3 regions of the Acidaminococcus fermentans DSM 20731 genome follow, and region 1 is predicted to be linked to each of the others. Evidence: riboswitches for the same ligand, from Rfam matches in the RefSeq annotation. Region 1 holds a riboswitch; each other region holds the start of a gene.
What was found. Region 1 has a riboswitch for S-adenosylmethionine ahead of ACFER_RS06020 (methionine ABC transporter ATP-binding protein). Riboswitches for the same ligand answer to the same signal wherever they lie in the genome.

Region 1 (10,279 bases):
GAGCATTTCTCCAAAGGTGGACCGGTGACATTCATCCAGGATAAAGACTAAGCGTTTTTCCCGGATTTCTTCCAGATCTTTTTCCCGCCCTTTGGCCATGCCGTCTTCCCGTATTTTGCTCATCTTTTGGATGGACGAAACAATCAGGGTATCTTTGGGATCATTGCTTTTCAGTTTGGTCAGCAGGGCAATGGTATCTTCTGTTGCCTGCACATCATCTGCATCATCAGCAAAACCCCGATATTCCTTCAAAGATTGGGTTCCCAATTCAATTCGGTCCATAAGGAACACGACCTTGTCCGCATCCTTGGAGCTGGCAATCAGCTGGGCACTCTTGAAAGAAGTCATGGTCTTCCCGGAACCGGTGGTATGCCACACATATCCCCCAAGCTGGGTTCCATCTTCCCAGTCATTTTTGGCCACCCGGTCGGAAATCTTGGTGGAAGCATAGTATTGGTAGCTTCTCATAACCTTCAGGATACCGTCGCTGTCATCGGCAACTGTATAGAACCCAATCAACTGATGGGCCATGGGAATGGATAGAAGTTCAGAAGCTATACGCTGCCAGTCATTGATTGGTTCATTATTGAAATCTGCCCAATGGAAGTAAAAATCCGGATTGAATTTTCCCTCTGGACCCGGATTGGCATAGTAGACAGTTTCTTCCGGATTCATGGCCACGAATACCTGCACCAGTGAAAACAGCCCTGTAAAAACCTGTTCCTCGGCATATTTCGCAATCTGATTGGCTGCTTCTGATACGGGAACCCCGCTCCGTTTCAACTCAATATGAAACAAAGGCATCCCATTGATCAGCAGCATCAAATCTCCCCGCCGATCTTGTCCCAGGAGATTTTTTCGAGCGAACTCCGGCTGTTCCACAATCTGATATCGGCTTTGGCCCGCGGCAATTTCCAATCGGTCGTAAATCTTTAAGCTCACTTCTTTACCATAATGAAGGGCATCCTTAGGATTTCTCCGAGTAATGGAAACCGTCTTGCCATTGATGAATCCGTTCAGTGCCAGAGGCGTCCGCAAAGAACGAATTTGGTCCAGCAGCTGGTCCATTTCTTCTTTATTGAGAGGGACCCCATTCAGCCGGTCGATATTCTGATTGTTTTCATACAGGATATCCGCCCAGTTCTGGATCAGGTCCTGTTCCGTCGGATGATGAAGGACCTCTTTGGCCCATCCATGATTTTGCAGAACCCGTATCAAAGCGGCCTCAAAATCAGCTTCTTTCGTAAATCCACTCATATTTTTTGGCTCCTTACTGTATATATATCCGTTTAAATCAAGATCGTATCAAAAAGCACTTTTTTGCATACGCTGATGAAGGGTGATGAGGTTATCAAAGGCCCCCAAATAGGAACTGATTTTAAGTTGTTCCTGTTTACCTGGAACAAATGCCTTCAATGCAATAAGTTTATTTACGGCTAATCCAGGTTGAGCAGATTGGCCCGAATATTGTCCCAAATTCATATTACATAAAATATAATAGAGAAATTTTGTGTCATTAATTTCATTGGCTTTTACAGCCACTGCATGTTCTGTAAAATAGGCCTTGCCCATCGAAAAAGTCATATTACCGCAAAGTGCACCCTGACGACCTATCAAGGCATATTCACCGTCATGGTTATATTGCTCTGCATAACCTCGTAGACCATTACCGCCGTATACCGGATATGTTCCTCGCGCTTCTATTTCATTCGCTTTTATTCCTTTACCGCTTTTAAACTCTATTGTGAGTTCCCCCAACTTACGCTGTTCCCAAGAAAAAACACAAAAAAAGCGCTGGCTACGGAATTGCATTCTAGTTCTTACGTATAAAAAATCAATAATTTAGGATTTAATGTATATTCACCAATTCGTAAGACTTGAAAATACTGTTAGTCCTCTTTTTCTTCATCCTTGCTTTAGATAAACATCTTTTTTAGTAGGGCTTTCTTCAGATTTTGAAGTTTTTCGAGCTTCCGCTGATGAAGGGTGATGAGGTTATCCAAACAATCAATATAGTTCCCGATTGCTTTTTGTTCTTCAACTTTCGTCCAAGGAATGTTGATGGTTTTCATGCCTTCAATATCAATACTACGACCGTCCCGTATTCCATAGACATGCGGTTTTAAATCGTGATTGATAAAGCGTTCAGATCTGAAGTAACAATAATAAAATCTGGAGTCTGTGCCTTCCCCATGAAATGTATGGTATGCAGGACTGATAATTCCTGATGTCGTTGCTTTTTCAAGACCTCCCTCGAAAGAACGAAGATGAACGATAAAATCCCCTGTCTCTACCTTTTTATAGTTTGCAAGGCTTTTCTTATCATATTGTAAATTTCGGTCTGAATCATCACGCCGTATCGTTCCACCACCTTGAATTATTGTAAGCGCAGAAAGATTCGGATGGCCTTTATCTGAGTATTCTTCAAAGATAGCTCCCAGCTTACGCTGTTCCCAATCGTCCGTAAATCCGCTAAATCGTAGTTCTGGAACCCGTTTTCCATTTTTCGGAAACATTTTTTCCAAAAAGGATTTTTTTATCTTTTTTAGCATCTCATACTTACGCTGATGAAGGGTGATAAGGGAGTCGATGTGACTAAAATAGTTTCCCAGCTTTTCCTGCTCTTTATGCTCTGGCAACAACAAATCCAACTTCATAAGTACGCCTGCATTGAGTTTTGCACGCCCACCACCAACAAGCAAAGATGATATATCAATCTGACTAAAAGCATAACTCAAAAATTTAGTATCTGCTATTCCAGTTTTACCTTGAAGTACATGCGCATGATTGTTAACCCAAATTCGCCCATTTACATAATGCACTGGATAATTTTGTAAATCATTCGCCCCATCTTCGGCTATTAAAATATATTCTCCATCATGCGTATATCCGTCTACATAATCTTGAACCCCATTTGCTCCATAATAAGGAGTTGTTCCATGGACACGTTTATTCGACGATACTGGAACACGAAGGTTATCATACCGGCCTACGATATCAGAAACCTTACGCTGTTCCCAATCGTCTGTGAAGCCTTTGAATCTTAGTGCCGGTTTTTTCTTTAGGGCCATTTTATTTCCCTCCCAGAAGTTTCTTCAGCTCTTCAATCCCTTTCAGATCCATTTCCGGTCCAGTCAGTTCTCCCAGCATCTGGATGAGCTCATGCTCCGTTTGTTGGATGCCCTGTTCCACATCATCCAGAGTTTCAGCATATTTTTCATTCAGGTCCTGCAGCTTACGAATCAGGGATTCCAGCAGATTGACAGGCAATTGCGCCAATTGGGTAGAAATAGGCCGTATCCATTGTAAATCCAACAGATGGATGATTTCATCCGGAGTCAGATTATGGATCTTTTCCCGAGTCTGTTCCACCAATTTCTCTTCGCTTTCTTTAACTGCCCGTTTCAGGCTCTTTTCTTCCTTATCAAGACTTTCCACCTGCTGAAGAGTCTTCAGGGCCATTTCATTTTCTTCCGGATTTTTTTTCAGTTCTTTCAACAAAGGCGATATATTCTTCACTACAAAAGCATCGCCATTCTCATTCAAAGCAGAGGCTATGCTCTCTTTTTCTTCTTCCCCCATTTCATCCAATAGATTTTGGATTGCTTCGGGAATTTCCTGTAGCCGGTTCTGCTTGTTATGCAACTCGATCAATTGGTCCTGCATATACGTCTCCTGTACCAGGCTGAAAGCCAGCACATGTCCCTGCCAGCCTTCCTGGACTTCTGCTTCCTTGCCATTCTTCTTTTTCACCACCATATGAGGGTCTACCTGATTGGCAGCAGAAAGTCCCTCTGCCTGGAGGATTTCCAGATCGCCGGCAATCCGTCCATACTGGTTATGGAATAATTCATAAGCTTCATAGGGATCCAGAAGAGGAACTGTGGAAAAATGCCGAAAAAGCTCCTGGGTAGCATCTTCTTCCGCCTGGGCAATGGAAATTTTCTCCATTCCGTCAATCAGGGTATGGTGCAGATATTGGGGGAAATCCTTGAAATTCTGGGTAAATTTTTCTTGAAAATCTCTTACGGCCAGATTGTTTTCCACTGTCTTTCGGATATCCGGATTTTTCAGCTGAGCGTATCCCTGACAAGTGACAAAAAGCTCCTCTTTTAAAGTAGGGAACGTATCCCAGTAGGGCTGGAGTCCTGCCAGCTCGCTTTCCGGGATACCGCCAAACATGGTGGCATAGATATCCCAGCTTTCCGTAGGCTCTGATGAATCCACATACCGCGGAATATTTAGATTGTAGTCATTGGCACGGATTTCTTCCCGGCTCACTTTCCGGGCATACTGGGGTACATCCCGCCGGCTGATGACTGTATCCACAATCCGACGAATGTCAGAAGCCCGGAGCTTGTTATTTTTTCCTTCTTTCACAAAACCCTTAGAAGCATCTACAATCAATACATCCGTATTCTCCCGTTTTTGTCGCAGTACCATGATAATGGTAGGAATCCCCGTGCCGAAAAAGATATTGGCCGGCAGGCCGATTATGGCATCGATATGATTGTATTCCACCAGGTTTTTCCGGATGGTTCCTTCCTCGCCGCCCCGGAAAAGGACCCCATGGGGCAGGACGATATTCATTATGCCGTCCGGTTTAAGATGATATAGGTCGTGGAGTAAAAATGCATAATCCGCCTTGGATTTGGGAGCCAGTCCAAAGCGAGAATACCGAGGGTCATTGTCTTTACCGCTGGGATCCCATTGCTGGCTGTAGGGAGGATTCGAGACCACCGCATCCACATAAAGCGGATTGTAAGTCCCGGTGGGATCACTGTCATCAAAATAGGGCCAATCTTCTTCCAGTGTATCCCCATTCCTGGCAATGATATTGGCAGGCAGGATGCCTCGCATTACCAGATTCATACGGGTCAGGTTATAGGTATTTTGTTTCAGTTCCTGGGCATAATACCGGATTTTGTTGGCATCTTTCATATACTTGGCCGCTGCATGCCCTATGTTGATCAGCAAAGATCCGGACCCTGATGTAGGATCATAGATGGAAATTTCTTCCCGGCCCTGAAGATAGTGGGCAATGATTTCTGACATCAACTGAGAAACTTCATGGGGGGTATAGAATTCCCCGGCTTTTTTCCCGGCATTGGCTGCAAACTGACTGATTAAATATTCATAAATAAAACCCAGCACATCATAATCCTGTTTCCCATCCATGGGAATATCTTTGATTAACTGAAGCAGGTCTCGCACCGCTTTGGTCTGGGATTTGGTATTTTCTCCCAGTTTGCTTAACCCGGTTTCCAGTGTATTAAAAATTTTATCAAATACCAGTTTATGCGTAGGAGAAATCAAACGGGTAAAAGAACTGAGAGCCGTACGGACATTGTCTACAGTAAAGTCTCTTCCCATGCTCAGCCAAGTAGAAAACATGTCTTTATAAGCAATAAAATAGCCCAAATTGTCCTGGACCATTTGAACCGTTTCCGCATCTTCCTCGTTCACATAGTCACGGATATCCTCCGGACGGTAATCCCGCTGCAGCAGGTACCGTTCTTCTTGGTCGGACAGATATTTATAGAAAATAAATCCCAGTATATAATCTTTATATTCATTGGCTTCAATTTTAGAACGCATCTTATTGGCGCTTTCCCAGATTTTGGAAGCCAGTTTTTGTTTATTCATTTTGATATCTCCTTACTTTGCTAGTTATTAATAATTTTTTATTTTGTCAAAGACTTTATCATGGCTGATTGCCGGTGCAGCCACTACATTGGCTGTTTTCAATGCGTTTCTCCATTGTTAATACTATGGTTTATTATAACATAGCCGCTGTGCTAATTTTAGGACAACTAAAGAAAAAAGCCGTGGCAGGACTCCCGCCACGGACCATCTCCCTTGCCGTACCCTTTCCTGCGAGCAAGTTTTCCTGTATCTGAATGTAAATTTACTTCATATGTTTCTGTTATCCCCAGTTCATGCGCCTCTCCAGCCTCGCGCCCCCGTAGTGCCGTAGCAGATAAATGGTATCACTGTCAGCCTTGGTGTTTGGGAAAGCCTGACGGAAACCACACAAAATCTTATGTCTGCGGATAGTGAATGTGTCTGTTACAGAAAAAAATCATTCATCACCTTCAGAGAGTAAGATGTCCCTTAATACCAATTCGATTTCATAATCCCCCCATTTTTGGATTGTGTCAATAAATTCCTGCAATTCGGCCTCGTCCGTAAAATAACTGTCGATGGACAGTGTTTGAGCACCAGTTATCTGATAACAGTGGTTGATATGGCAGTGGCACTGAGTAAGATAATCCAACAGGGACTTCATAAAACCGCTGTGTGGGGTTATTTTTATAAGGGCATGTGTTTTATAACCATATACGGGGCAGTTGACATTCACGGTATAGTGATGGACAACGCCCAAATCAGTCAGGCGGTCAAGACGATTCCTGACCGCCTGACTGGTTAAATGAACGCGTTTTCCCAGTTCAGTCATGGAAATTCTGGCCTCTTTATGCAGAATGCTGAGGATTTCATGGTCAGTTTTGTCAATTTTTTTGTTGTTGGCAGGTAAAAAATTCATGGCAATGCTCCTAACTTGAAAACTTGAAAATTTCAAGTGATTTGTCTGCATCTCTTGAAATCCTGTATCGTAAGTAAAATTCTAGCAAAGTATAATCACAATGTAAATTAAATTGTGATTCAGAGGAGGAAATGAAATGAAGTGGAGAAAAACTTTACTGGCTGCATTCTTGGGAATGACGATGATGACGGGCAGTGCCTTTGCACAGGTTTCTTACCAGCATGTACGCAATGCTACGGGCAAACTGGCGTACAACGATACGGTATTTTTGATAGACCCCATGCTGGCAGAAAAAGGCCGTTATGAAGGCTTTGCTGGTTCTTTTAACAGTGAGGTGCGCAATCCCAAGGTGGACTTGCCCGAATCAAAGGAGGATGTATTAAAGGATGTTGATGCGTTAATTGTCACGCATACCCATCTTGACCATTGGGATGAAGTAGCTCAGCAGTTCATCAACAAAGATATTCCTGTATTTGTGCAGGATGATAAGGACGCTACTGAAATTCGCAAGGAAGGTTTCCGCAATATTCAGGTGCTGGATCGGGATATCGAGTTCCAAGGGGTGCGCCTGACCAGAGTAGAAGGCACGCATGGCACGGAAGAGATGTATGCCAATCCCGCTTACAGCGCACTGCTCGGAGAAAGTATGGGCGTGGTCTTTGCTGCTCCCGGTGAAAAAACTACTTACCTGATGGGCGATACAGTCTGGACGGCCCGGGTTGATAAAACGCTGCAAAATCGTCAGCCCGATATTCTGATTATGAATACTGGTTATGCTAAGTCCATCTGCTACAATGATTCCATTATTATGGGTACAGAAGATGTAGGCAGAGCGGCAACGAGAATGCCAAATGCCAAAATTGTAGCGGTGCATATGGATGCCATTAACCATTGCACCATATCACGCAAGAATATGCGCGACTTTGTCCATAGCAGAAAGATAGACAAACAGGTAGCTGTACCGGATGATGGACAGATAATAAATTTTGATAAATAAGAACGTAACAAAGTGAGCTGTTGCATGTGAAATCGCGTGCAACAGCGTGATAAATGGGGGCTGTTGCACGTAATGTGACGTGCAGCAGTCCTTAAAATCGTTGTACTGGAATTGTTCCTTTTTCGTACAGGTTCCCATTCCGACTTATTCTAAAACATTACATATCGATAAAACAGGCCCGCAATCTCCTCAAGACTGCTCGCTCCTTCCATCCCCCTCTGCACTCTTCTTTCTGCACTTAATGGCCCAATTCCCATTGACAAACTGTACTTTATACGGTATCATTTAATACGCACAGAATTCATCCAGAGTAACGGAGGGACTGGCCCTATGAAGTTACGGCAACCATCAGCGCTTCTATTGGCTGAACGGTGCTAAGTCCATCAGGCACTGCCTGAAAGATGAAGATGAGTGAGCTCAACTGATTCCTCTTCATTTTCATGAAGGGGAATTTTTATTTTTACGGAGGTGAACCCCCTTGATAGAACTGCAGCACATCGACAAAATCTATCATACGTCTTCCGGCGACCTGCACGCCCTGAAAGACATCAATCTGACCATCAACGAAGGTGAGATCTTCGGCATCATCGGCCTTTCCGGGGCCGGCAAAAGCACCCTGGTCCGGTGCATCAACATGCTGGAAAAACCCACCAGCGGCAAGGTGATCGTGGACGGCCAGGAAATGACCGCCCTGGGCGAAGAACAGCTGCGGAAGGCCCGGCAGAACATCGGCATGATCTTCCAGCATTTCAACCTGCTGTCCAGCCGCACGGTTTTCGGCAACATTGCCTTCCCTCTGGAAATCCAGGGGCTGGACAAAGCCGCCATCCAGAAGAAAGTGGAACCCCTGCTGGACCTGGTGGGCCTGAAAGACCGGGCGGACCACTACCCCAGCCAGCTGTCCGGGGGCCAGAAACAGCGGGTGGGCATCGCCCGGGCCCTGGCCAGCGATCCCAAAGTGCTGCTCTGCGATGAAGCCACTTCCGCCCTGGATCCCCAGACCACGGAAAGCATCCTGAACCTGCTCCGGGACATCAACAAACGGCTCCACATCACCATCGTCATGATCACCCACCAGATGAATGTGGTGAAAGAAATCTGCGACCGGGTCGCCGTCATTGAAAACGGGGAAATCATCGAACAGGGGTCCATGGTGGATATTTTCACCAACCCCCAGAAAGCCACCACCCGGGAATTCGTGGCCAGCATCCAGCACAACGACCTGCCTGATTTCGTCAGGAAACTGGACATCCACAAGGATTACAAAGCCGGAGACAAGGCCCTGGTCAGCCTGAGCTTCATCGGGGACAGCGCCGGAGAGCCCATTGTTTCCGTGCTGATCAAAGAATACGATACCAACGTGAACATCCTCACGGCCAACATTGAAACCCTGCAGGATACCCCCTTCGGGACCCTGCTCATTGAAGTGGAAGGGGACGAGGCCCATCTGAAGAAAGCCCTGGATTACCTCCACGAAAGAAAAGTCAAAGACGAGGTGATCGGTTATGTCTCCTAATATGATCCATCTGCTGATTAAGGCCCTGGGAGAGACCCTCTACATGGTGGCCCTCTCTGCGGCCATTGCATCCCTGTTCGGCATCCCCCTGGGGGTGATCCTGACCATTACCGGAAAAGGCCACATCAAGGAAAATGCGGCTCTCCACAAAACCCTGGGCTCCATTGTCAACGCCCTCCGGTCCGTGCCTTTCATTATCCTGATGGTGGCCATCATTCCCCTCACCCGGATCATAGTGGGGTCTTCCATCGGCACCACCGCCGCCATCGTGCCTCTGACCATTTCCTGCACCCCGTTCATTTCCCGGATCATCGAATCCTCCCTGCTGGAAGTGGATCCCGGGGTCATTGAAGCGGCCCAGAGCATGGGGGCCTCCCCTCTCCAGATCATCTGGAAGGTGCTGCTGCCGGAAGCCATGCATTCCATTGTGCTGGGCATCACCCTGGCGGTGATCAGCCTGATCGGTTCCAGCGCCATGGCCGGTGCCCTGGGGGGCGGCGGCCTGGGGGACCTGGCCATCCGCTACGGGTATCAGCGGTTCCAGGCCGACACTATGATTGCCACCGTCATCGTCCTGATTGCCCTGGTCCAGCTGGTCCAGACCATCGGGAACAAGATTTCGGCCAAGTTGAACAAGACGAAGATCAAATAAAAAAAATCCACCCCTCGAGGGTGGATTTTTTTTGCCCGCCCGGGCGGGCCATTTTGACAGCTGACCGTTGACAGGGATTGTTGCTTATGCAACAATCCGCTTCATCCCCACCTTCATCCCCAGCCGGTCCGCTTCTCCGGCTTTCATTTCCAGCACGGAAGTGGCCTTCAGGCAGGCGGAAAGACCCAGCCAGGGGTGGAGGTTTTTGACGATTTTCACGATTTCCATCCGGTCGTTGAAATACACCGCATCGATGGCAAACCCCATGAAGCACATGTGGATGCTGTTGGTGGGGTTCAGCCACAGGCCCGCAGCCGGAGGCAAAGGCTTCCGCAGCATCAGCCCCCGGAACCGTCCCCACCAGGTGTCAGCGATTTCCACAGCAATCCGGATTTCAGCATGGTCCCCAAAGGACCAGGTTTCCTGTTTGGACAATTTATTTTCTCCTTCGGCGTATGACCCCATGACGTACGACGGGGCTGTTGCTCCTGCAACAGCCCCGCTTTCTCATTTCATCCCCTGCATCAGGGAAATCAGCGACGGCAACAGCACCACCACGAAAATGGCGGG
Region 2 (10,279 bases), 390 kb from region 1:
GTTTCGGATCCAGCTGCCAGTACAGCACATAATCCCGGAGCCACTGGTGGAGATAGGGCAGGATCCGGTCGTCCAGCATCCCGTAATTATCTCCAAAAGATTTCAGTTTATCGTAGCCATCCTGGGGATTTTCCACCCCGATCTGGTTCAGCAGCTCATAGATGTACAGGAAGGCATAGGTCAGGGAAGTCCGCTCCAGCTGCTGATGCCGCAGCCGGGTCCGCCAGCCGAAATAGCCCCGCAGTTCCTGGTCCGTCAGCACCCGGTAGGTGGGATAGTAATGGAGCACCGGCAGGTCGTACACCGTATCGTCTTCGTAAGCAGCAGCGGCCATTCCCTGACGGACAAACAGTTCCGGGGTGGTTTCATACCGACTTTCCCCGTCTTTTTCCATGGCCCGGAGCTGTTGAAGGGTTTCCGGCAATGGAGCAGGCGGTTTGCGGGGTTTGATGGGTTCGGAGGCATACAGTTTCTGGAGCAGCCGGAAGGCCTCCTCTTTTTCAGCCGGTGTCTTCTTCACCAGATCCATGTCCATTCCCCCTTTTTTTCAACTGACCAGGACTCCGTCCAAAAGCAAACATTTTTTCACCAATCTTCATTATAAATCACTGGATGGAGAAAAAACAAGGGGGGATGTTGCACAGGATATGCAACATCCCCTCCCGCCGGCTTACGCCATACACGTGGTGCAGTTCTTGGACTGGGGGAACAGCAGCTTCCACAGACACCCTTCCAGGACCACCCCTTCTTTGGGATCCGTACCGGCTTTGATGGTGGTGTCGATCACATAGCTCACATAATCCGCCGCTTCCTGGACGCACCGGTTCAGATCCCGGCCGTTGAGCACATACCCCAGCAGGGTGCTGGTGAACACATCCCCGGTACCGCAGGTGGCAAAGGGCAGCCGCTTCACTTCATAGGCTTCCGGGAACAGCTGGTTGGGTTCAGAGCTGACAATCTTCAAATGCTCTTCATCACAGGGTACGCTGGTGATCACCACCTGTTTGGGTCCCAGAGCCAGCAGCTTGTCGCAAAGGGCTTCCAGTTCGTCTTCCGTGGGTGCCCCTTCCTTCCAGGGGGTATCCGTCAGCAGGCAGGCTTCCGTATAATTGGGGGTGATCAGGGTGGCATGGGCCACCAGCTTTTTCATGGCTTCCACCATGGAATCATCGAACACCGGGTACAGTTTCCCGTCATCCCCCATAGCCGGATCCACCACCGCAATGCGGTCTTCCCCGGCAAACTGGTCAATGGCGGCGATCACCTGGGCCACCTGGTCCGGGCCTGCCAGGAAACCGCTGTACACTGCATCGAATGACAGCCCCAGGGCCTTCCACTGTTCCCGGTAGGAAGCCATCAGGCCCGTCAGATCCCGGTTCACGAATTTTCCATAGGTCAGGTTATTGCTGTACAGCGCCGTAGGGAACGGGCAGACCTGATGCCCCATGGCAGACAGCACAGGCACCGCCGCCGTAAGGGAACAGCGCCCAAAGGAACAAAGATCATGGATAGCCAGAACACGTTTGATTTTCATGGAAATACCACCTTTCAAATGCTGAAAATAAGCACGGGCAAATGGGTTAGTCATAGGAGTATTGTACCCTATTTGGGGCAGAGATGCCAGAGGGGGCAGCCTGCGATGCCGTAGAGGGCGCAGGCCGGTTGCCCCGCACAGCACACAAATAATCAGCAATCAAGCGGGCCTCCGGTTGTGGGCCCCTACGGTACCGCAATGGGTCGTTGGAATTTCGTGCGTTTCGCGGGCTCCCCGGCGTGGAGCCCCTACGGTATTGCAATGGATCATTGGATTTCCGCCGTCCCGCTCTGCACTCTTCCCTCTGCACTGTTTTTCTCAGTCCAGCCGCACCATGGCGGGATCCAGGTTTTCCACGCTCCAACCTTTTTTATTTATAGCAAAAAACCTGCCCTGTCAACACAGGCGCAGGTTTTGTCATGGTTTATTCAAGGAAAGGACATTTTCTATTTCAAATTGTTGGTCCGGGTGGGATCGATAATGAACCCGGATCCACTGGGAGAGGGTCCCACGAAGCCCTTGACATTTTCAAAGACCGTTTTCCCTGAGCCTACGGCACTTTTCCCCTGGCTGTTGAACAATCCTTCCGTAATCCTTACCGTGGCGTTATTCCCTTTGGACGCCTCATAATACTTTGTGGGATTGCTGTTGTAATCCGCTGCCAGCTGGCTGAATGTGACGCCATTGTTGGCTGCTGCCGAGTAATAGGAAAACACGGTTGTCCCATCGGTTTGGACTCTGGCAAACCAGCCGTCTCCCTCTTTGGTCTGGATATTCAGTTTCCGGGCCAGGTCCTGTCCCGCTGCACTGTCCGAAGAAATCACCAGGGTGCTGGATGGTTTCCCCTGGAGCACATCCGCCAGCCCGTCGTACCGTCCCTGCCGGAGCCGTTCGATGATATCTTTCGCTGTGGACGCGGCCGGGAGTTTTTCCTTGGAAGCTTCGTCCAGGAGAGCGCTGGCGTTGTTGAATACAGAATTGATGGACCCGGCCAGGCCGCCATTGGCACCGGCGTTGTATATCCATCCGCCGATACCGACGATGATTGCCAGCATCAGTGCATATTCAATGATGTCCTGCCCTTTCTGTTGTCTCATCCGTATCCATCTCCCTTGCGGTGTTCTTATTTGATTATATCATATTTTAGGAGAGAGGTCAGAGCGTCCTTTCAGGCAATCCTGCGGGTTCATCGTTTGTCGTTCATCGTTCATCATTTTGGGTGGCAAATGCCGGGCATTTGCCTTCCTGCTCTTCACTCTGCACTGCTTTTCTCCCCCAGCAGCCCCTCCATATCCCCCGGCATCGGTGCGGTGAGGAGTATCTCTTCTCCGGTCCGGGGATGCCGGAAACGGACGGTCCAGGCGTGGAGAGCCTGACGGGCGATCCGGCCGTCTTTTGTCCCGTACAGGGGATCCCCCACCAGCGGGTGTCCTTCGTGGGCAAAATGGACCCGGATCTGGTGGGTCCGGCCGGTGAGCAGATGGATTTTCAGCACCGTCCATTCCTGGTTCTCTTCCAGGATCCGGTATTCCGTCACCGCCGGCCGGCCATCGGGCCGCACGGTCCACCGGTCCACCCCTTCCGCCACCCGGCCGATGGGATGTTCGATTCGTCCCTGAGGAATCCCCCACCTTCCTTCACAAACCGCCAGGTATTCCCGGTAGATCTGGCTGTGATCCCGGGTCAGGGCGTGTTTGGCGAAAGCGGATTTGGCCACCATCAGGACTCCGGTGGTATCCCGGTCCAGCCGGTACAGCGGATGGATGCCGCAGTGCTGTCCGGTCCGGCGGAAATACCCTCCCACGGCCTGGACCAGGGTATCCCGGGCGCCCGACCAGGTGGGATGGATCAGCATCCCTGCCGGCTTGTCCACTACCAGCAGATCCTCATCTTCATACAAAAGGGAAAGGGGCAGATGGACGGGAATCACCGCCGCTTTTTCTTCCCAGCGGAATACAAGCCGGTCCCCGGCTTCCAGCCTGTGAGAAGGACTGGAAACCGGGGATCCGTTTACGGTGATGGTACCGTTCCATTTGATTTTGCGCCAGAGTTTTTCCGAAAGGTGCATGGGCCCCCGGGCTGCCTGGCGTACACAGCATCCGGCATGGTCCCGGTCCACCTGGTAGCTCAGTTCCATATCAGTAGGACCGCAGAAATTTCTTGAAAAAGTCCACGCTGCCCTTCAGGGCATCGGCGGGGATCTTTTCGTTCACCTGGTGGGCGGCTCCCCACCGTTCATCCCGGCGATACCCGGAAAACAGCATCACATTGTCGGCGATCCGCTTGTAGTAATGGCTGTCGGTGCCTCCCAGCATCAGAAACGGCACCACGTCCACCTTGTCCCCGTACTGCTCCTTCAGGACTTTTTCCGCCACCTGGATCCCGTACCCCTGAGGATCGGAGGCGGGCAGCGGATCCTTCCCGGACACATGGCGGATTTCCACCCCTTCCGGCAGGAACTGGCGGAAATACCCTTCACAGGATTCCACCGTATCCCCCTGGAGCACCCGGACGCTCATCTGGGCGGCTGCATGGCTGGGCAGCACATTGGGCTGCTTGCTGGCTTCTGCCATGGTAAAGGCAATGGTGGTGTGGAGCAGGGCGTCCAGAGCCGGATCTTCCTGTGCCAGCTGGCACAGTTCCTTCCAGTGGCCTTCCGGATCTGCATAGATGGCCCGGCGGCTGCCTTCCTGGAGCCTGGCACTTTTCTGGAGATGGGCCAGGGTGAGCGGCGTGAGCCGGTAAGGGAAAGGATGGCTTTCGATGGCCACAATGGCTTTGGCCAGGGTCCCCAGAGCCGTGCCCTTTCCCGGACGGCTGGAATGGCCTCCGGGAGAATTGGCGTAGATCTCGAAGTTCACGGGAGATTTTTCTGCCACTCCGATCTTGGCTTCCAGCTTGTCCCCTACCGGGAACAGGCCGCCTCCTTCATCCACCACGGTACCCAGCCGGATGCCCTTCTGTTCCAGGTTTCGGGTGAGCTTTTCCGCTCCGTCCACATCGTTTTCCAGGTACACTTCCTCGCTGTAGCCCAGGGACAGATACAGGTCATAGGAGGGCCGCCAGCCTTCTGCCAGCAGGGCTTCCACCGCTTCCATTTCCGCCAGCAGCAGATGCTTGCAGTCGGTGGTGCCCCGGCCGCAGATGCAGCCGTCGATCAGTTCCCCTCCGAAGGGGTCGAAGGTCCACTGGCGACCGTCCCCCACTTCCACCACATCTTGGTGGGCCATGAGCAGCAGGGGCTTTTTGTCGCTGCCGCTGCCTTTCAGATGGAACTGAAGGCCGGCCTGGCCCACTTCATCCAGCTCCATCAGGCTGAAAATATGGGGATAGAATTCCCGGAACGCTTCATGGAGCTTCTCGAACTGGCTCCAGTCCACCCGGTCCACATTGGCGTTGGACACGGTGGCGCACTGGATGAACCGCTGGAGATGGGCGGCGTATTTCTGTTCTTCTTTTGTAAGATTCACTGCCGTTCCCTTCTTTCTCAATTACCAGGCAGGTTCCAGGTTGCCCTTGCAGTTTTCCAGGATGTAATCCTTTACCGGCTGGCTCTGGAAGATCTGGACGAATTTCTTGTAGGTGGGGTTGTCCTTGTCTTCTTCCCGGGCGGCGATGATGTTCACATAGGGGCTGGTGTTGTCTTCCTTGGCAATGGCCAGTTCCGGAGCCAGTTTGGCGCTGTTGGCATAGCCGGCGTTGATGACGGAGGCCGTGGTGTCATCCAGGCTGCGGGGCAGCTGCGCTGCTTCCAGTTCCAGGATCTGCAGGTGTTTCGGGTTTTCGGTGATGTCGTTTACGGTCAGTTCCGTGGCTTTTACATCCGGGTTCACTTTCAGCAGGCCCAGTTTGCTCAGCATCAGGATGGCCCGGCCACCGTTGGAAGGATCATTGGGGATGGCGATCTTGGCGCCGTCCGGGATGTCCTTGATGTCCTTGATCTTGGTGGAATACAGTTTCAGGGGAGCCAGATAGGTCTTGCCGATGCTTACCAGTTTGGTCCCGTTCTTTTTGTTGAAGGCCAGCAGAAAGGGTTCATGCTGGAAGGAGTTCAGGTCGATGTCCTTCTGGGCCAGGGCCTGGTCCGGGGTTACATAGTCACTGAAGGTCTTGATTTCCACCGTCAGCCCCTGTTTGGCGGCTTCCTTTTTCACCACTTCCATGATCTGTTCGGAATACCCGGGAGTGATTCCCACGGTGATGGTTTTCTTTTCCGCCGGAGCGGCCGCCTTTTTGTCGCTGCCGCAGCCGCTGACCAGGCTGGCCAGAGCCAGTACGGCTACCGCTGCTGCAATCCATTTCTTCAGTTTCATACAACATCTCTCCTTTTTTTGCCTTCCCGAAAGCCACACAAGAAAAACGCCACCTGCTGGACAGATGGCGTTTCTGATGACTGAGCTCGCTTTTTCATCTGCCAGGGAATCCCTGTTGGAATTGGCACCTTCCCATCCGGGGGTTGCCGCAGCTTCATAGGGCCAAATCCCTCTGCTGCTCTCGATGAAGGTATGTGATTTTGATGGTTCTGATTCTACACTACTTCACTAGGAAAGTCAAGGGTTTTTTGTAACCTGATCAAGAACAGTTACATCTTCTGATGGGCGCGGCGGGCGATGACGTCCAGCTGCTGTTCTCTTGTCAGGTCGATGAATTTCACCGCGTAGCCGGATACCCGGATGGTGAAGTTGGCGTATTCCGGTTTTTCCGGATGTTCCATGCAGTCGATCAGCTTGTCCACACCGAACACGTTCACGTTCAGGTGGTGGGCTCCCTGGTCGAAGTAACCGTCCATCACCCGCACCAGGGTGGCTTTCTGTTCTTCTTCGTTGTGGCCCAGGGTTTCCGGAGCGATGGTCTGGGTGTTGGAAATCCCGTCCAGCGCGTATTCGTAGGGCAGTTTGGCTACGGAGTTCAGGGATGCCAGCAGGCCGTTCTGTTCCGCACCGTAGGCCGGGTTGGCACCGGGAGCGAACGGGGTATAGGCCTTCCGTCCATCAGGCAGGGCACCGGTGGCGCCGCCGTACACCACATTGGAGGTGATGGTCAGGATGGAGGTGGTGGCTTCGGAATTCCGGTAGGTGTGGTGTTTCCGCAGCTTGGTCATGAAGGTCTTCAGCAGCCACACGGCGATTTCATCCGCCCGGGGATCATCGTTGCCGTATTTGGGGAAGTCCCCTTCGATCTTGTAGTCCACCACCAGGCCGGATTCATCCCGGACCGTGGAGACTTTGGCATATTTGATGGCGCACAGGGAATCCACCACATGGGAGAACCCGGCGATACCGGTGGCAAAGGTCCGGCGCACATCGGTGTCAATCAGGGCCATTTCAGCCGCTTCATAGTAGTATTTGTCATGCATGTACTGGATCAGGTTCAGGATGTTCACGTACAGCCCGGCCAGCCAGTCCATCATCAGGTCGAATTTGTGCATCACTTCGCCGTAATCCAGCACTTCAGAAGTGATGGGCGCATATTCCGGCCCCACCTGCATGTGTTTGCCGTCCTTGGTCAGGAACTTTTCGTCCTTGCCCCCGTTGATGGCGTACAGCAGGCATTTGCCCAGGTTGGCCCGAGCCCCGAAGAACTGCATTTCCTTCCCGGTCTGGGTGGCGGATACGCAGCAGCAGATGCTGTAGTCATCGCCCCATACGGGCTTCATCACATCGTCGTTTTCGTACTGGATGGAAGAAGTGGTGATGGAAATGTGGGCAGCGTATTTCTTGAAGTTATCCGGCAGTGCGGAAGAATACAGCACAGTCAGGTTCGGTTCCGGAGAAGGCCCCATGTTTTCCAGGGTATGGAGGAACCGGAAGTCGTTCCGGGTGACCATGTGCCGGCCGTCCATGCCGATGCCGGCCATTTCCAGGGTGGCCCATACCGGGTCACCGGAGAACAGCTGGTTGTAGGACGGGATACGGGCGAATTTCACCATACGGAATTTCAGGGTCAGGTGGTCGATCAGTTCCTGGGCCGCCTCTTCGGTCAGGGTCCCTTCGGCCAGGTCACGGCTGATGTAGATATCCAGGAAGGTGGAGATCCGGCCCACGCTCATGGCAGCCCCGTTCTGGGTCTTCACGGCAGCCAGGTAGCCGAAGTACAGCCATTGTACCGCTTCCTTGGCATTCTTGGCCGGGGCGGAAATGTCATAGCCGTAGACTTTGGCCATTTCCTTCATCTGTTTCAGGGCCCGGATCTGTTCCGCCAGTTCTTCCCGCTGCCGGATGATGTCGTCGGTCATGACGCCGCAGCCGCAGTTGTCCAGATCTTCGTTTTTCTTGTTGATCAGGAAGTCGATGCCGTAGAGAGCCACTCTCCGGTAGTCCCCCACGATCCGGCCCCGGCCGTAGGTGTCGGGCAGACCGGTTACGATGTGGCTGTGACGGGCCCGGCGCATTTCAGCGGTGTAGGCATCGAACACGGCCTGGTTGTGGGTCTTGTGGTATTCGGTGAAAATCTTGTGGAACTTGGGGTTCACTTTGTACCCGTAGGTTTCCGCCGCTTCTTCCGCCATTTTGATGCCGCCGTAGGGCATGAAGGCCCGTTTCAGAGGCTTGTCGGTCTGGAGGCCCACCACCTGTTCCAGATCCTTCATGGATTCATCGATGTAGCCGGGGCCGTACGCCGTCAGGCTGGAAACCACTTCCGTTTCGCAGTCCAGCACGCCGCCTTTGGCCCGTTCTTCCTTCTGGAGTTCCTGGACCTTTCCCCACAGTTTGTTGGTGGCTTCCGTAGGCCCTGCCAGGAAGCTTTCGTCCCCGTCATACGGGGTATAGTTGTTCTGGATGAAATCCCGGACATCCACATCGTCCGTCCATTTCACGCCTTTAAAACCTCTCCATGCAACATTCTGATTGATGCTGTTCATTACAGATCCTCCTTTTGAGTTCCTGATGGTTTCGTTTTCGATGGCTTAATCATAGCCCTTTTCCTGTTTGAAAACCTTGACTGGAATCAAGTTTGTTTAAACTAACCGATTTTATATGGCTCTCAAAATCGCCCGTGCCTTGTCCACTTCTTCCCGGGTGGGGGGCTTCACGTCCTTCAGCTGGTTGGGGATGCCCAGTTCTTCCCATTTGTACAGCCCCATATTGTGGTAGGGCAATACTTCCACCCGCTGGATATTGGCAAGGGTATCCAGGAACTGCCGGGTCCGCTTCAGGGATGCCGGATCATCGGTCCAGCCGGGCACCAGCACCTGGCGCACCCAGATGGGCTTTTTGCTATCGGACAGATACCGGAACAGGTCCAGGATATTGTCATTGGGCTGGCCGGTGAGCTTTTTATGGGCTTCCGGGTCGATGTGCTTCACATCCACCAGCAGGATGTCCGTCACTTCCATCAGCTGCTGGAACTGGCTGAAGAAAGGCTCTTTCCGGGTAAAGGGCTGGCCGGCCGTATCAATGCAGGTGCCGATGCCCCGGGCTTTGGCCTTCCGGAACAGGTCCAGCAGGAACTCCATCTGGAGCAGGGGTTCCCCGCCGCTGACGGTGATGCCCCCTTCCGGTCCCCAGTAGGGCCGGTACCGTTCCGCCTGGTCCAGCAGTTCATCGGCGGTTTTCAGCTGGCCTCCCTGGCCGCATTTCCAGGTGTCCACATTGTGGCAGTACAGGCAGCGCATGTGGCAGCCCTGGACAAAGATGATGAAGCGGGTGCCGGGCCCGTCTACGGACCCGAAGGTTTCGATGGAATGGATACGTCCCTGGATCATAATGACCTCCTGATAAAAAAGACCCCATCAAAGGGGTCACCATTGTGTACCTCTTGATGGGTCTCATTGTATGTCTTTTTGGAAAAAGGTTCCTTGATTCCAGTCAAAATCTGAAAAAGGACCCGTCCCACAGGCGGGTCCTTTCCTTCGGCCGTTGGCCGTTGACAGCTCTTTCAATAATTCACCAATTCCATGAGCCGGTCCGGATCCAGGATCCGGATGCTGCTCTGGCCGGTCTTTTTCACATACCCTTCCCGTTCCAGTTCCTTCAGCTTCCGGCTGATGGTTTCCGGCCGCAGGGCGATCAGCCCGGCCATTTCGTCCAGCCGCAGGGTAATGATGTCGCTGGTCTGCCGCCGGTACCGGTACAGCAGCAGCCCCGCCACCCGTTCCTTGGGGTCCGCAATGCTTTTCAGCAGGTTCCGCCGGTTGGCATCGTGGAGCTTCTTGCTCAAAAGGGCAATGATCCGCATGGCCACTTCCGGTTCCTGGATGGCCTCTTCGAAATCTTTCCGGGCCAGCTTGCAGTACTCCACCTCCGTCATGGCAATGGCCGAAGCGGAATACCGGCTGTCGGGGACCAGTACCCCTTCCCACATGGTATCGTGTTCCACAAAGATGCCGGCAATCCGCTCCAGTCCGTCCTGGTCGTAGGTGCTCAGTTTCACCCGGCCCCGGTGGATGATGTAGATGGCGTCACAGGCTTCCCCCTCCCGGAACAGGCAGCCTCCCTTGGGCAGGGTCAGCCGCACCGCCCGGCGCAGCAGGGTGGTCACCTTTTCCGGAGGCAGGCCCACCAGGAATTCCACGTTCTTCAGACATTCTCCCCGGCAGCTCCTGCACTCTTCCGGCACTTTCCCAGTCATTTCTTTTCTCCGTACAGGGCGTCATACACCGCCTGGAGCTTCTTGTCCCGGGCGGCGGTGGCTTCCCTGGCCTTGTCCCCGGCATAATCATAGAAGCCCTTTCCGTTCTTCACCCCGTATTCCCCGGCCTGGAACTTTTTCGCCAGCAGTTCCGGCACGGCATGGGAATCTTCC
Region 3 (10,279 bases), 950 kb from region 1:
AGAAAAAATCCGTTCCTATCTGGAACGGCAGGAGTTTATTGGATTCCGGGTGCGCCAGGAGGAACTGGACCATCCGGAACAGCTCCAGCGGTATTTCCAGCTGCTGGAGTATGTGGGGAGCCATCCGGCCCTGGCCCGGAAGTTCTGCAGCCGCTGGGGGCTTTCCTTCGGGGAGGACTGCGGTTCCACCCTTTGGACCAATCCGGCAGCGGTGGCATTCGTGGAGAAAATGGCAGATGCCTTTCCTTTTCTCTTCTTTCTGGCGGAAAAGGAGGGGGAAACCCTGAAACTGCTGGTGATGCTTACCTGCCAGAGCGACCGGGTGGAAGGGGACAATCTGTCCCTGGACCCGGAGAAATTCAACCGCTTTCTGAAACAGCAGCTGAAGGGGCTGCTGCTGCTCAGTGAAAAAGCGGGGTTGAGCCCGGAAAATGCCCAGGGACTGATCCAGAATATCTATGAATATTTCGGGTTGTCTGACTGAAGAGTCAAATTCACAAATCATTCAAGAATTTGCCCTTCCTTTGACACAGGTCATGGGTATACTGATAACCGTAACAGGGATTACCCCTCCTTGTTACATCTTCCCCATCAAATCATCATAAACAACTTCCTTTCAAGGAAAAAGCCTTCTGCTTCCCCAGCAGAAGGCTTTTTCCGTATGGTACGGTTTTTACGGTTTTTCAATGGTTCCATGTTCCTGGGCAAATTCCAGGAAGGTCCGGATGGTTTCATTTTCCAGGGCACTATTCTGCCACAGCATCTCGATTTCATAATAGAGAGGCGGGGTCAGGGAAAGAGGAACCAGGTCCGGTTCCCGTTCCGCCACTGCACGGTACAGGAATCCGCCGGCCACTCCGCTGCGAAGCAGCTGGATCTTGGTGTAAAGCTGGGAGGTGGACCACTGGATCCGGGGGGTGCAGTGATCCTGGTGGAACCGTTCCAGGACCGTTTCCCTGAATTTCTGGCTGTTTTCGATTTCCACCAGATCCTCCTGGGCCAGCTGGGGAATGGAAATGGCCGTTTCCCGGGCCAGGGGATGGCTGCGGCTGACACAGTAGACAATTTCGCAGTGTTTCATGGCACGGGTGGCCATGTCATCCTGGTCCGCTCCCTTGCCGCTGACAATGGCAATGTCGATCCGGCCATCCTGGAGGGCTTTCCGCAGGGAAAGGGAGTTTCCGTGATGGAGTTCCAGCCGGATTTCCGGATGCTTTCTGTGGAAAAGAGCCAGAAAGGGGATTTCCAGGGCTTCCATCATGGGGGGCAGTCCCACCCGGATGGAGGTGTTTTTCTTCTGGAGACGGGTCATATCATCGGCAATCTGATTGGCCTTCTGGAGCAGTTCTTCCACTTCCAGAGAAAAATAGGATCCTTCCGTGGTGAGCACCAGCTTTTTGTGGGACCGCTTGAACAGCTTCAGGCCAAATTCCTCTTCCAGTTCCCGGATGGCCGCCGAAACAGCAGGTTGGGATATGTGAAGTTCTTCCGCTGCCTTGGTGATGCTGTGCTGACGGCAGACCTCCTGAAAATAGCGCAATTGATGTAATTTCATGGATGTTCCTCCCAACCTGGGGGTACAGCCAGGACAAAAATATCCTGTACTTCCTACCCAGTAATGTCTTGTATTGTATACATTATATACAAAATAGTCGGGAAAAATAACAGCAGGTTCACTTATGATTATTATAAAAGAAATAGATAATTCCAAAAGAAAGAAATTTGTAGGAAAAACAACGGTGCAAAAAGACGATCCCTGTTATAATAGAAAAGATATCACCGTCCTTTCCTCTGCTTTTTCGAGAAGGGACACAAGGAGAGAAGTACATGAAGGAAAACCATGCACCGTTGGCCCTTTGCGGCTTGTTTACGGCTCTGATGGCCGTGGGAGCGTTCATCCATATCATGGTACCCCTGGGAATCTGGCAGGTGACCATTTCCCTGCAGATTTTTGTGGCCGTGCTGGCAGGTCTTTTCCTGGGCCGCCGGCTGGGGTTCCTCAGCGTCCTGGCCTATCTGGTCCTGGGGCTGGCAGGGCTGCCGGTCTTTGCCCATGGCGGGGGACTGGGGTATCTGATGAAGCCCACTTTTGGCTTTCTGCTGGGGTTTCCCTGTGCGGCCTGGATGACCGGTCTGCTGGCGGGCAATCCGTCCCGGGCCGGGCTGAAACGGCTGCTGGGGGCAGCCTTTGGCGGAGAAATGGTCTACTATGCCTGCGGGCTGGTCTATTATGATGTGATGTTCAATCTGGTGCTCCAGAATACCGGAGGCATCGGACTGGTACGGCTGCTGGAGATCTGGTTCCTGAGTACGGTGCTGCCGGATTGGGTCCTTTGTGCCCTGGCCGTCCTGGTCTATCGGAAGCTGGCACCCATGGTAAGGAGATAAGATGAAAAAACTGATTGTGGCCACCCGGGGCAGCCGCCTTGCCCTGGCACAGACCCATATTGTATGCCGGCTCCTGGAGGAAGCGGGGGTGGAGACGGAAATCCGGACCATCACCACGGCCGGGGACCGGGACCGGATCCATGCTCTGGTGAAAATCGGCGGCCGGGGGATCTTCGTCCGGGAAATCGAACGGGAACTGCTCAGCGGCGAAGCGGATATCGCCGTCCACAGTGCCAAGGATCTTCCCTACCAGCTGGCGTCCGGGCTGGTGATCGCCGGGACGCCTTCACAGGCGGATCCCCGGGATGCCCTGGTGCTGCTGAAGGAACGGAAACTGGAAGCGGGCTCCGTGGTGGGGACCGGGAGTCCCCGGCGGATCCGGGAAATCAGCCGGGTGCTGCCGGAACTGGTTTTCCGGGATATCCGGGGCAATGTGACCACCCGGCTCCACAAACTGGAACGGGGAGAATATGATGCCATTGTGCTGGCCATGGCCGGTATCCAACGGCTGGCCCTGGATATGGAACAGTTCCAGATCAGACCTCTTTCCACGGAGCAGGTGATCCCGGCCGGCTGTCAGGGCATCATCGGAGTGGAATGCCGGCAGAAGGACCGGGAACTGGTCCGGCTGCTCCAGCAGATATCCGATCCGGAAACCTGGCGGCGGTTCCAGTGGGAGCGGCAGCTGTTCACCAGCATGAAAGTGGACTGTTCCCGTCCGGTGGGAATCCACTGCCGGCTGCTGAAAAGCGGCCGGATGGAACTGCTGGCCATGGTGGACGGGAAACGGGCCCGGCGGCTGGGAATGGAGAAAGAAGGGAAGGCCCTGTGTGCTTCCCTGAAGGAGGAACTGTATGACCGAAAATAAAGGCCCGGCAGGCGAAGTGTGGCTGGTGGGAGCCGGCTGCGGCAGGGGTCTGCTGACCCGGGAAGGGCGGGAAACCCTGGCCCGGGCCCACACCGTGCTGTACGATGCCCTGGTGCCCCTGGACGGACTCCGGGAAATCAATCCCCGGGCGGAATGGCTGCCGGTGGGCAAACGCAGCGGCCGTCACAGCATGGATCAGGAGTCCATCAACGGTCTGCTGATCCGGAAGGCCCGGGAAGGGAAGATGGTGGTGCGGCTGAAAGGCGGGGACAGCTTCGTCTTTGGCCGGGGCGGGGAGGAAGCCCTGGCGCTCCAGGCCGCGGGGATTTCCTGGCATGTGGTGCCCGGTGTCAGTTCTTCCATTGCCGTGCCGGAACATTTCGGGATTCCGGTGACCCACCGGGGGCTGGCCCGGTCCTTTACCGTGGTCACCGGCCACACCCGGGACGGGCAGGAAGAGGACTGGCAGGCCCTGGCCCGGCTGCAGGGGACTCTGGTTTTCCTGATGGGGCTGGAACGGCTGGAAACCATCTGCCGCCGGCTGATCCTGGAAGGAAAGGCACCGGATACACCGGCCAGCATCCTGTGCGGGGGATACACTTCTCAGGAAATCCGCCTCGACGGGACCCTGGCGGATCTGCCGGAAAAAGCCCGGGCTCAGGGAGCCTTTGCCCCGGCCATTATCCTGGTGGGTCCTGTAGCCGGATTGGGACTTCGGCCTGCCCGGGAAGACGATCCGGAAAAGATCCTGGTCACCGGGACCCCGGTATTTTGCGGAGAAGTGGCCAGAGCCCTGGCGTCGGTTGGAAAAACGGTCACGGAACTGCCCATCCTGGAGCTGGAACCCTTGTTCCAGAATATCCCGGAAGATTTTGACCGGTATGGCTGGCTGGTCTTTACCAGCCGGAACGGGGTCCGGCTGTTTTTCCGCTGGTTCCGGTCTGCCCGGCAGGATTTCCGGCGGTTGGGACAGGTGCGGTTTGCCTGTATCGGCCAGGGTACGGCGGAAGAACTGGCTGATCAGGGATTCCAGGCGGATCTGATGCCGGAGGTGTTTACGGCGGAAGACCTGGGACGGCTTCTGGGAGAAACCCTGGAAGCCGGGGACCGCTGTCTTCTGCTCCGGGCGGAAGAAGGATCCCCGGATCTGGTCCGGGAACTGGACAGGGCGGGACGGAAATACCGGGATGTGCCTCTTTACCGGATCCGTACCCGGAAAATCCTGACCGGGGCGGAAACCCGCCTGGCACCTCAGGTGATGATCTTTGGCAGCGGCCGGGGGGTCCGGGAGTTTTTCCGGCGGTTTACCCTGGCTCCGGAAACCAGGGTGCTGTGCATCGGACCGGTTACGGCCCGGGCTGCCCGGGAAGCCGGATGCAGCCAGGTGGAAACGGCGGCCATCCATTCGGCGGCCGGCATCCGGGATGCTCTGGAAAAGAAAGGAAGCCGGCCATGAGTTATTTTCCCCTGATGATCCAATTGGACCAGGCACCGGTGCTGCTGGTGGGAGGCGGCCGGACCGCTTTCCACAAGGCCCGGATCCTGGTGGATTTCGGGGCCTGTGTCCGGGTGGTGGCGCCGGAGGTGCTGCCGGAACTGGAACAGCTGCCGGTCCAGGTGGAGCGGCGTCCTTTTTCCGGGGCGGACCTGGAACAGTCGGACTGGACCCTGGTGGTGGCGGCTACGGACTGCCGGACGGTGAACGGGCAGGTCAGCCGCCTCTGCCGGCAGAGACGGATCCCGGTGAATGTGGTGGATGATCCGGAACTTTGTTCTTTCTATTTCCCGGCGCTGCTCCGGGAGGGGGAAGTGGTCTGTGCCGTCAGCAGCGGCGGACGGAGCCCCCTTGTGACCCAGTATGTAAAGGAGAAGATCCGCCAGGTGCTTCCGGCCGGCCTGGGATGGATCAATGAGCAGATGGGAGCCTTCCGGAAACAGCTGAAAGGGGAAGAAACGAATCCGGACAAACGGAAAAAACGGCTCCAGGACAAGCTACGGTCCCTGTTGGAGAGCCAGGAACACACTCTGTAAAAGAAAATAGTAGAAATGGAAAAATATTTTCCAGAAAGACTTGCATTATTTTAACAGTCTGCTATAATAATAACCGTAAGAGATAACTACTATCAATAAATACCAGTTCCTTAAAAAGGAACCGGATATTCAGGGGAGGAAAATCGTATGAAAAAATTCATTTGCAGAGTGTGCGGTTATGTGTATGAAGGGGACGAAGCTCCGGAAAAATGCCCGCAGTGCGGCGCCCCGAAAGATAAATTCGATGAACTGAAAGAAGGCGTAAAGGAATACGCTGATGAACACGTGGTTGGCGTTGCCAAGGGCGTGGATGAACGGGTGCTGGAAGGCCTGCGTCAGCACTTCACTGGTGAATGCTCCGAAGTGGGCATGTACCTGGCCATGAGCCGTGTGGCTGACCGGGAAGGGTATCCGGAAGTGGCGGAAGCCTACAAACGGATCGCTTTCGAAGAAGCGGAACACGCTGCCAAATTCGCTGAACTGCTGGGCGAAGTGGTCACCGACAGCACCAAGAAGAACCTGGAAATGCGGGCTGCCGCCGAACAGGGTGCCTGCGCCGGCAAGAAGGAAATCGCCACCCTGGCCAAACAGCTGGGCTACGATGCCATCCATGACACCGTCCATGAAATGGCCAAGGACGAAGCCCGTCACGGCCGTGTATTCGATGGTCTGCTGGCCCGTTACTTCGCAAAATAAAAAAGACAAAAAGGGGCTGTTGCGTGGGCAACAGCCCCTTTTTCTATGGTACAATGAAAGGAAAATGCTGGATGAGGGGGAAATGACATGCAGGAAGCACTGAGAAGACGGAATGAACTGCTGGCCCAGGTGGCGATCCGGGGGCTGGCATCCCGGAACATGAAGGGATACTATGCCGCCAATGTGGAAGAAGCGGTGCAGAAGGCCCTGGAACTGATTCCCCAGGGCAGTGTGGTGACCATGGGGGGCAGTACCACCGTACGGGAAAGCGGCCTGGTGGAACGGCTGAAGGCGGGGAACTGGACGTTCATCGACCGGGAGGAATATCCCTCCCGGCGTCCGGCCCATCTGAAAGCCTATGATGCGGACTGGTATCTGGCCAGCTGCAACGCCATGACCCGGGACGGGATCCTGGTGAACATCGACGGCAACGGGAACCGGGTATCCGCCATTTCCTACGGGCCCCATCACGTGCTGTTCCTGGTGAGCCTGAACAAGGTGTGCTCCAGCCTGGAAACGGCCCTGGACCGGGCGGAGAATACGGCGGCTGCAGTCTGCGCCCAGAAGTTCGACATCCAGACTCCCTGCCGGACCACCGGGTTCTGTTCCCACTGCAAAGCGCCGGAAACCCGTTGCTGTGAAATCCTCATTACCCGGTACGCCCGGCACCCGGAGCGGATCCATGTGATCCTGGTCAATGACCAATTGGGGTTCTGACAGGAGAAGAGAACGGAAGTTGGCGGACCAACCACTCCGTTCTCTTTTTTGTGATATAATGATAGGACTTTGAAACCTGAAGGAGACCAGAATGTCTGATTATTTTATTTCCCAAGTATATCCTTCCGACAAGCGGACCAATGCCCAGGTGGATGCCTTGCTGGAGCAGGAGGGGATCCGCCGGGATGCCAACCTGGATTATACCTGTGTGATGTTCGACAATGACTACCATGCCATTGCCACCGGCAGCTGTTTCGGCAACACCCTGCGCTGCATGGCCGTGGACCATCATCACCAGGGAGAAGGGCTGATGAATGAAATCGTTTCCCACCTGGTCCAATACCAGTATGAACGGGGCAACCTCCATCTTTTCCTCTATACCAAATGCAGTTCCGCCAAATTTTTCGGCGATCTGGGATTCTATGAGATCGCCCGGATCGAAGACCAGATCGTCTTTATGGAAAACCGGAAGGACGGCTTTTCCAGTTACCTGGACAATCTGGCCCGGAGCCGGGTGGAAGCGCCCAAAGTGGCAGCCATTGTCATGAACGCCAATCCCTTTACCCTGGGGCACCAGTATCTGGTGGAAAAAGCCGCGGCGGAAAATGATCTGGTCCATCTGTTCATGGTCAGCGAGGATGCCAGCCTGTTCCCCTATGCCGTGCGGAAACAGCTGATCCAGGAGGGCACCCGCCATCTGTCCAATCTCCGGTATCATGACAGCGGCCCCTACATCATCAGCCAGGCTACCTTCCCCAGCTATTTCCAGAAGGATGCGGAAGCGGTGATCGCCAGCCATGCCAATCTGGATCTGGCCATCTTTACCAAAATCGCCCATCGGCTGGGCATTACCGTCCGGTATGTGGGGGAAGAGCCCACCAGTGTGGTGACCGGCCTGTACAACCAGGTGATGCAGCGGCGGCTGCCGGAAGCCGGCATCCAGTGCATCGTGGTGCCCCGCCGGGAAGAACAGGGCCAGGTGGTCAGTGCATCCATCGTCCGGAAGGCGCTCCAGGAAGGGAACTGGGCACTGGTCCGGGAACAGGTGCCTGCCACCACCCTGGAATTCCTCCAGAGCGAGGCTGCCCGTCCCATCCTGGAACGGATCCGGAAAGAGCAGGACGTGGTCCACTATTAAGGGCCCGTCTTGCATTTCCCTACTGTATTTGTTATAATTACAAAGCTAAATCGAATACAGCTCATCAAGAGTGGCGGAGGGAATGGCCCTATGAAACCACAGCAACCATGGCCTGTGGCCAACGGTGCTAATTCCTGCAATGCGGTTTGTCGATTGTAAGATGAGAGTCCTATAAGTGCTCTCATTTTGGGAGTATTTTTTTTGTGCAAGGAGGAAACAATGAAAAAAGTATTTACGTCTGAATCCGTTACGGAAGGCCATCCTGACAAAATCGCCGATCAGATTTCTGATGCGGTGCTGGACGCTATCCTGGAACAGGACCCGGATGCCAGGGTTGCCTGCGAAACCCTGGTGGCCACCGGCCAGATCCATATTGTAGGGGAAATTTCCACCAGCTGCTATGTGGACATTGCCAAGATCGCCCGCCAGACGGTGATCGATATTGGCTATGACCGGGCCAAGTACGGCTTTGACGGTTCCACCTGCGGGGTGCTGATTTCCATCGATGAACAGTCTCCGGACATTGCCCAGGGGGTGGATGAATCGGACGAATCCAAACAGGGTGCCCAGGATGAAACGGAAAAAATCGGTGCCGGTGACCAGGGCATGATGTTCGGGTATGCCACCGATGAAACCCCGGAATACATGCCCCTGCCCATTTCCCTGGCCCACAAGCTGGCCCGCCGGCTGGCCCAGGTGCGGAAAGACGGTACCCTGCCTTATCTCCGCCCGGATGGCAAGACCCAGGTAACGGTGGAATATGAGGATGACCAGCCCGTACGGGTGGATACCATTGTGGTTTCTGCCCAGCACAGCCCGGAAATCACCATGGAACAGCTGCGGAAGGATATCCTGGAACAGGTGGTCCGTCCGGTGGTGCCTGCCAGCCTGTTGGATGACAGGACCATCTATCACATCAACCCCACCGGCCGGTTCGTCATCGGCGGGCCCCAGGGGGATTCCGGTCTTACCGGCCGGAAGATCATCGTGGACACCTACGGGGGCATGGCCCGTCACGGGGGTGGCGCCTTCTCCGGGAAGGATGCCACCAAGGTGGACCGGAGTGCCGCCTATGCAGCCCGGTATGTGGCCAAGAACGTGGTGGCTGCCGGCCTGGCCAAAAAATGCGAAATCCAGCTGGCCTATGCCATCGGGGTGGCCCGTCCTGTATCCATCAGTGTGAATACCTTTGGTACGGCGGCCATTCCGGAAGAAAAAATCGTGGAACTGATCGAAAAGAACTTCTCCCTGACCCCGGCCGGGATCATCCGGAGCCTGGACCTGCGCCGGCCCATTTATCGGCAGACGGCGGCCTATGGCCATTTCGGCAGGACCGATGTGGATCTGCCCTGGGAACGGCTGGATAAAGTGGATGTGCTGAAAAAAGCACTGGAATAAGATGGAATACGCCAAGGTTGCCATCAATCTGCCTGCCAAAAACATTTTCCGGCAGTTCACCTATCATGTGCCGGAAACCCTGGATTTCCTGGGCCAGGGCTGGCGGGTGGTGGTGCCTTTCGGCCAGCAGCTGCTGGAAGGCTTTATTGTGGAAGAGGACCGGGAACCGGATCTGTCCCGGGAACTGAAGGATATTGCGGATGTGGTGGGGACGGAACCCTGGTTCGACAGTGAGATGCTGGCCACGGCCTACTGGCTGTCCCAGTATTACCTGTGCACCCTGGCGGAAGCCCTGCGCCTGTTCATTCCAGGCCGGAAAAGCCTGGCGGCAGTGGGGAAATACGTGCCGGTGCCGGAAGCGGAAGGATTGTCCCGGCCAGAGCAGGAACTGTATGATTTCCTGACACTGAAGGGGCCGCTGCCCCGGAAGGCCATCCGCCGGATCCCCGGGGGAGAGACGGCCCTGAAGGGACTGATCGCCCGGAAGGCGGTGGTCCTTTCCTACGATGTGAAATACAAACTGCGGGAAAAAACCGAACGGACCTTCACAGCAACGCCGGAAGGACTGGCCGCACAGGAAAACGGAGAGGTCCGGGGCAAAAGCCAGCAGGCTGCCCTGGACCTTTTGCCGTATGGAAAGACCGCCAGTGCCGGAGAACTGGAAGCCCGGGGCATCACCTCCGCCGTCCTGCGGAATCTGGTCCGGAAGGGGTGGCTGCTGGAAGGCAGGCGGCGGGTCCTCCGGGACAGCTATCAGGGCCTGGAAGCCCGGAAAGAAACCCTGGAACTGACGGAGGAACAGCAGGCGGCCATCCAGGCAGTGGACGCAGCCCGGGAAAACCGGGAAGCCCGGACCTTCCTGCTCCAGGGCATCACCGGCAGCGGCAAGACGGAAGTCTATCTGCGGCTGGCGGCCAGAGCACTCCAGGCTGGCCAGCAGGTGATGGTGCTGGTGCCGGAAATCGCCCTCACCGGGCAGATCGTCAAACGGTTCAAGGCATGGTTCGGAGCCGGAGTGGCGGTGGCCCACAGCCGTCTTTCCG

Region 2: it holds a riboswitch for S-adenosylmethionine, as region 1 does, so the genes downstream of both, ACFER_RS04160 (MetQ/NlpA family ABC transporter substrate-binding protein) here and ACFER_RS06020 (methionine ABC transporter ATP-binding protein) in region 1, are expected to answer to the same signal.
Region 3: it holds a riboswitch for S-adenosylmethionine, as region 1 does, so the genes downstream of both, metK (methionine adenosyltransferase) here and ACFER_RS06020 (methionine ABC transporter ATP-binding protein) in region 1, are expected to answer to the same signal.

What each region holds. Positions count from the first base shown of each region.
Region 1 is NC_013740.1:1,298,597-1,308,875, forward strand. It holds gene ACFER_RS05990 (type I restriction endonuclease subunit R, EcoR124 family) at 1-1,257, opposite strand, end outside; gene ACFER_RS05995 (restriction endonuclease subunit S) at 1,306-1,812, opposite strand; gene ACFER_RS11110 (restriction endonuclease subunit S) at 1,917-3,071, opposite strand; gene ACFER_RS06005 (type I restriction-modification system subunit M) at 3,073-5,646, opposite strand; gene ACFER_RS06010 (Lrp/AsnC family transcriptional regulator) at 6,083-6,544, opposite strand; gene ACFER_RS06015 (MBL fold metallo-hydrolase) at 6,681-7,541, shown strand; SAM riboswitch class I at 7,840-7,949, shown strand; gene ACFER_RS06020 (methionine ABC transporter ATP-binding protein) at 8,020-9,057, shown strand; gene ACFER_RS06025 (methionine ABC transporter permease) at 9,047-9,709, shown strand; gene ACFER_RS06030 (DUF192 domain-containing protein) at 9,794-10,144, opposite strand; gene ACFER_RS06035 (type II secretion system F family protein) at 10,217-10,279, opposite strand, start outside.
Region 2 is NC_013740.1:911,824-922,102, reverse strand. It holds gene ACFER_RS04185 (TerB N-terminal domain-containing protein) at 1-529, opposite strand, end outside; gene ACFER_RS04180 (pyridoxamine kinase) at 671-1,534, opposite strand; gene ACFER_RS04175 (Flp family type IVb pilin) at 1,981-2,631, opposite strand; gene ACFER_RS04170 (RluA family pseudouridine synthase) at 2,787-3,671, opposite strand; gene ACFER_RS04165 (M20/M25/M40 family metallo-hydrolase) at 3,673-5,004, opposite strand; gene ACFER_RS04160 (MetQ/NlpA family ABC transporter substrate-binding protein) at 5,026-5,847, opposite strand; SAM riboswitch class I at 5,939-6,038, opposite strand; gene pflB (formate C-acetyltransferase) at 6,117-8,396, opposite strand; gene pflA (pyruvate formate-lyase-activating protein) at 8,508-9,239, opposite strand; gene ACFER_RS04145 (Crp/Fnr family transcriptional regulator) at 9,413-10,105, opposite strand; gene ACFER_RS11750 (3-hydroxyacyl-CoA dehydrogenase NAD-binding domain-containing protein) at 10,102-10,279, opposite strand, start outside.
Region 3 is NC_013740.1:352,390-362,668, forward strand. It holds gene ACFER_RS01580 (hypothetical protein) at 1-484, shown strand, start outside; gene ACFER_RS01585 (LysR family transcriptional regulator) at 674-1,555, opposite strand; gene ACFER_RS01590 (biotin transporter BioY) at 1,828-2,388, shown strand; gene hemC (hydroxymethylbilane synthase) at 2,390-3,256, shown strand; gene cobA (uroporphyrinogen-III C-methyltransferase) at 3,243-4,712, shown strand; gene ACFER_RS01605 (precorrin-2 dehydrogenase/sirohydrochlorin ferrochelatase family protein) at 4,709-5,287, shown strand; gene ACFER_RS01610 (rubredoxin-like domain-containing protein) at 5,435-5,983, shown strand; gene ACFER_RS01615 (lactate utilization protein) at 6,071-6,700, shown strand; gene citC ([citrate (pro-3S)-lyase] ligase) at 6,792-7,838, shown strand; SAM riboswitch class I at 7,897-8,005, shown strand; gene metK (methionine adenosyltransferase) at 8,058-9,236, shown strand; gene priA (primosomal protein N') at 9,238-10,279, shown strand, end outside.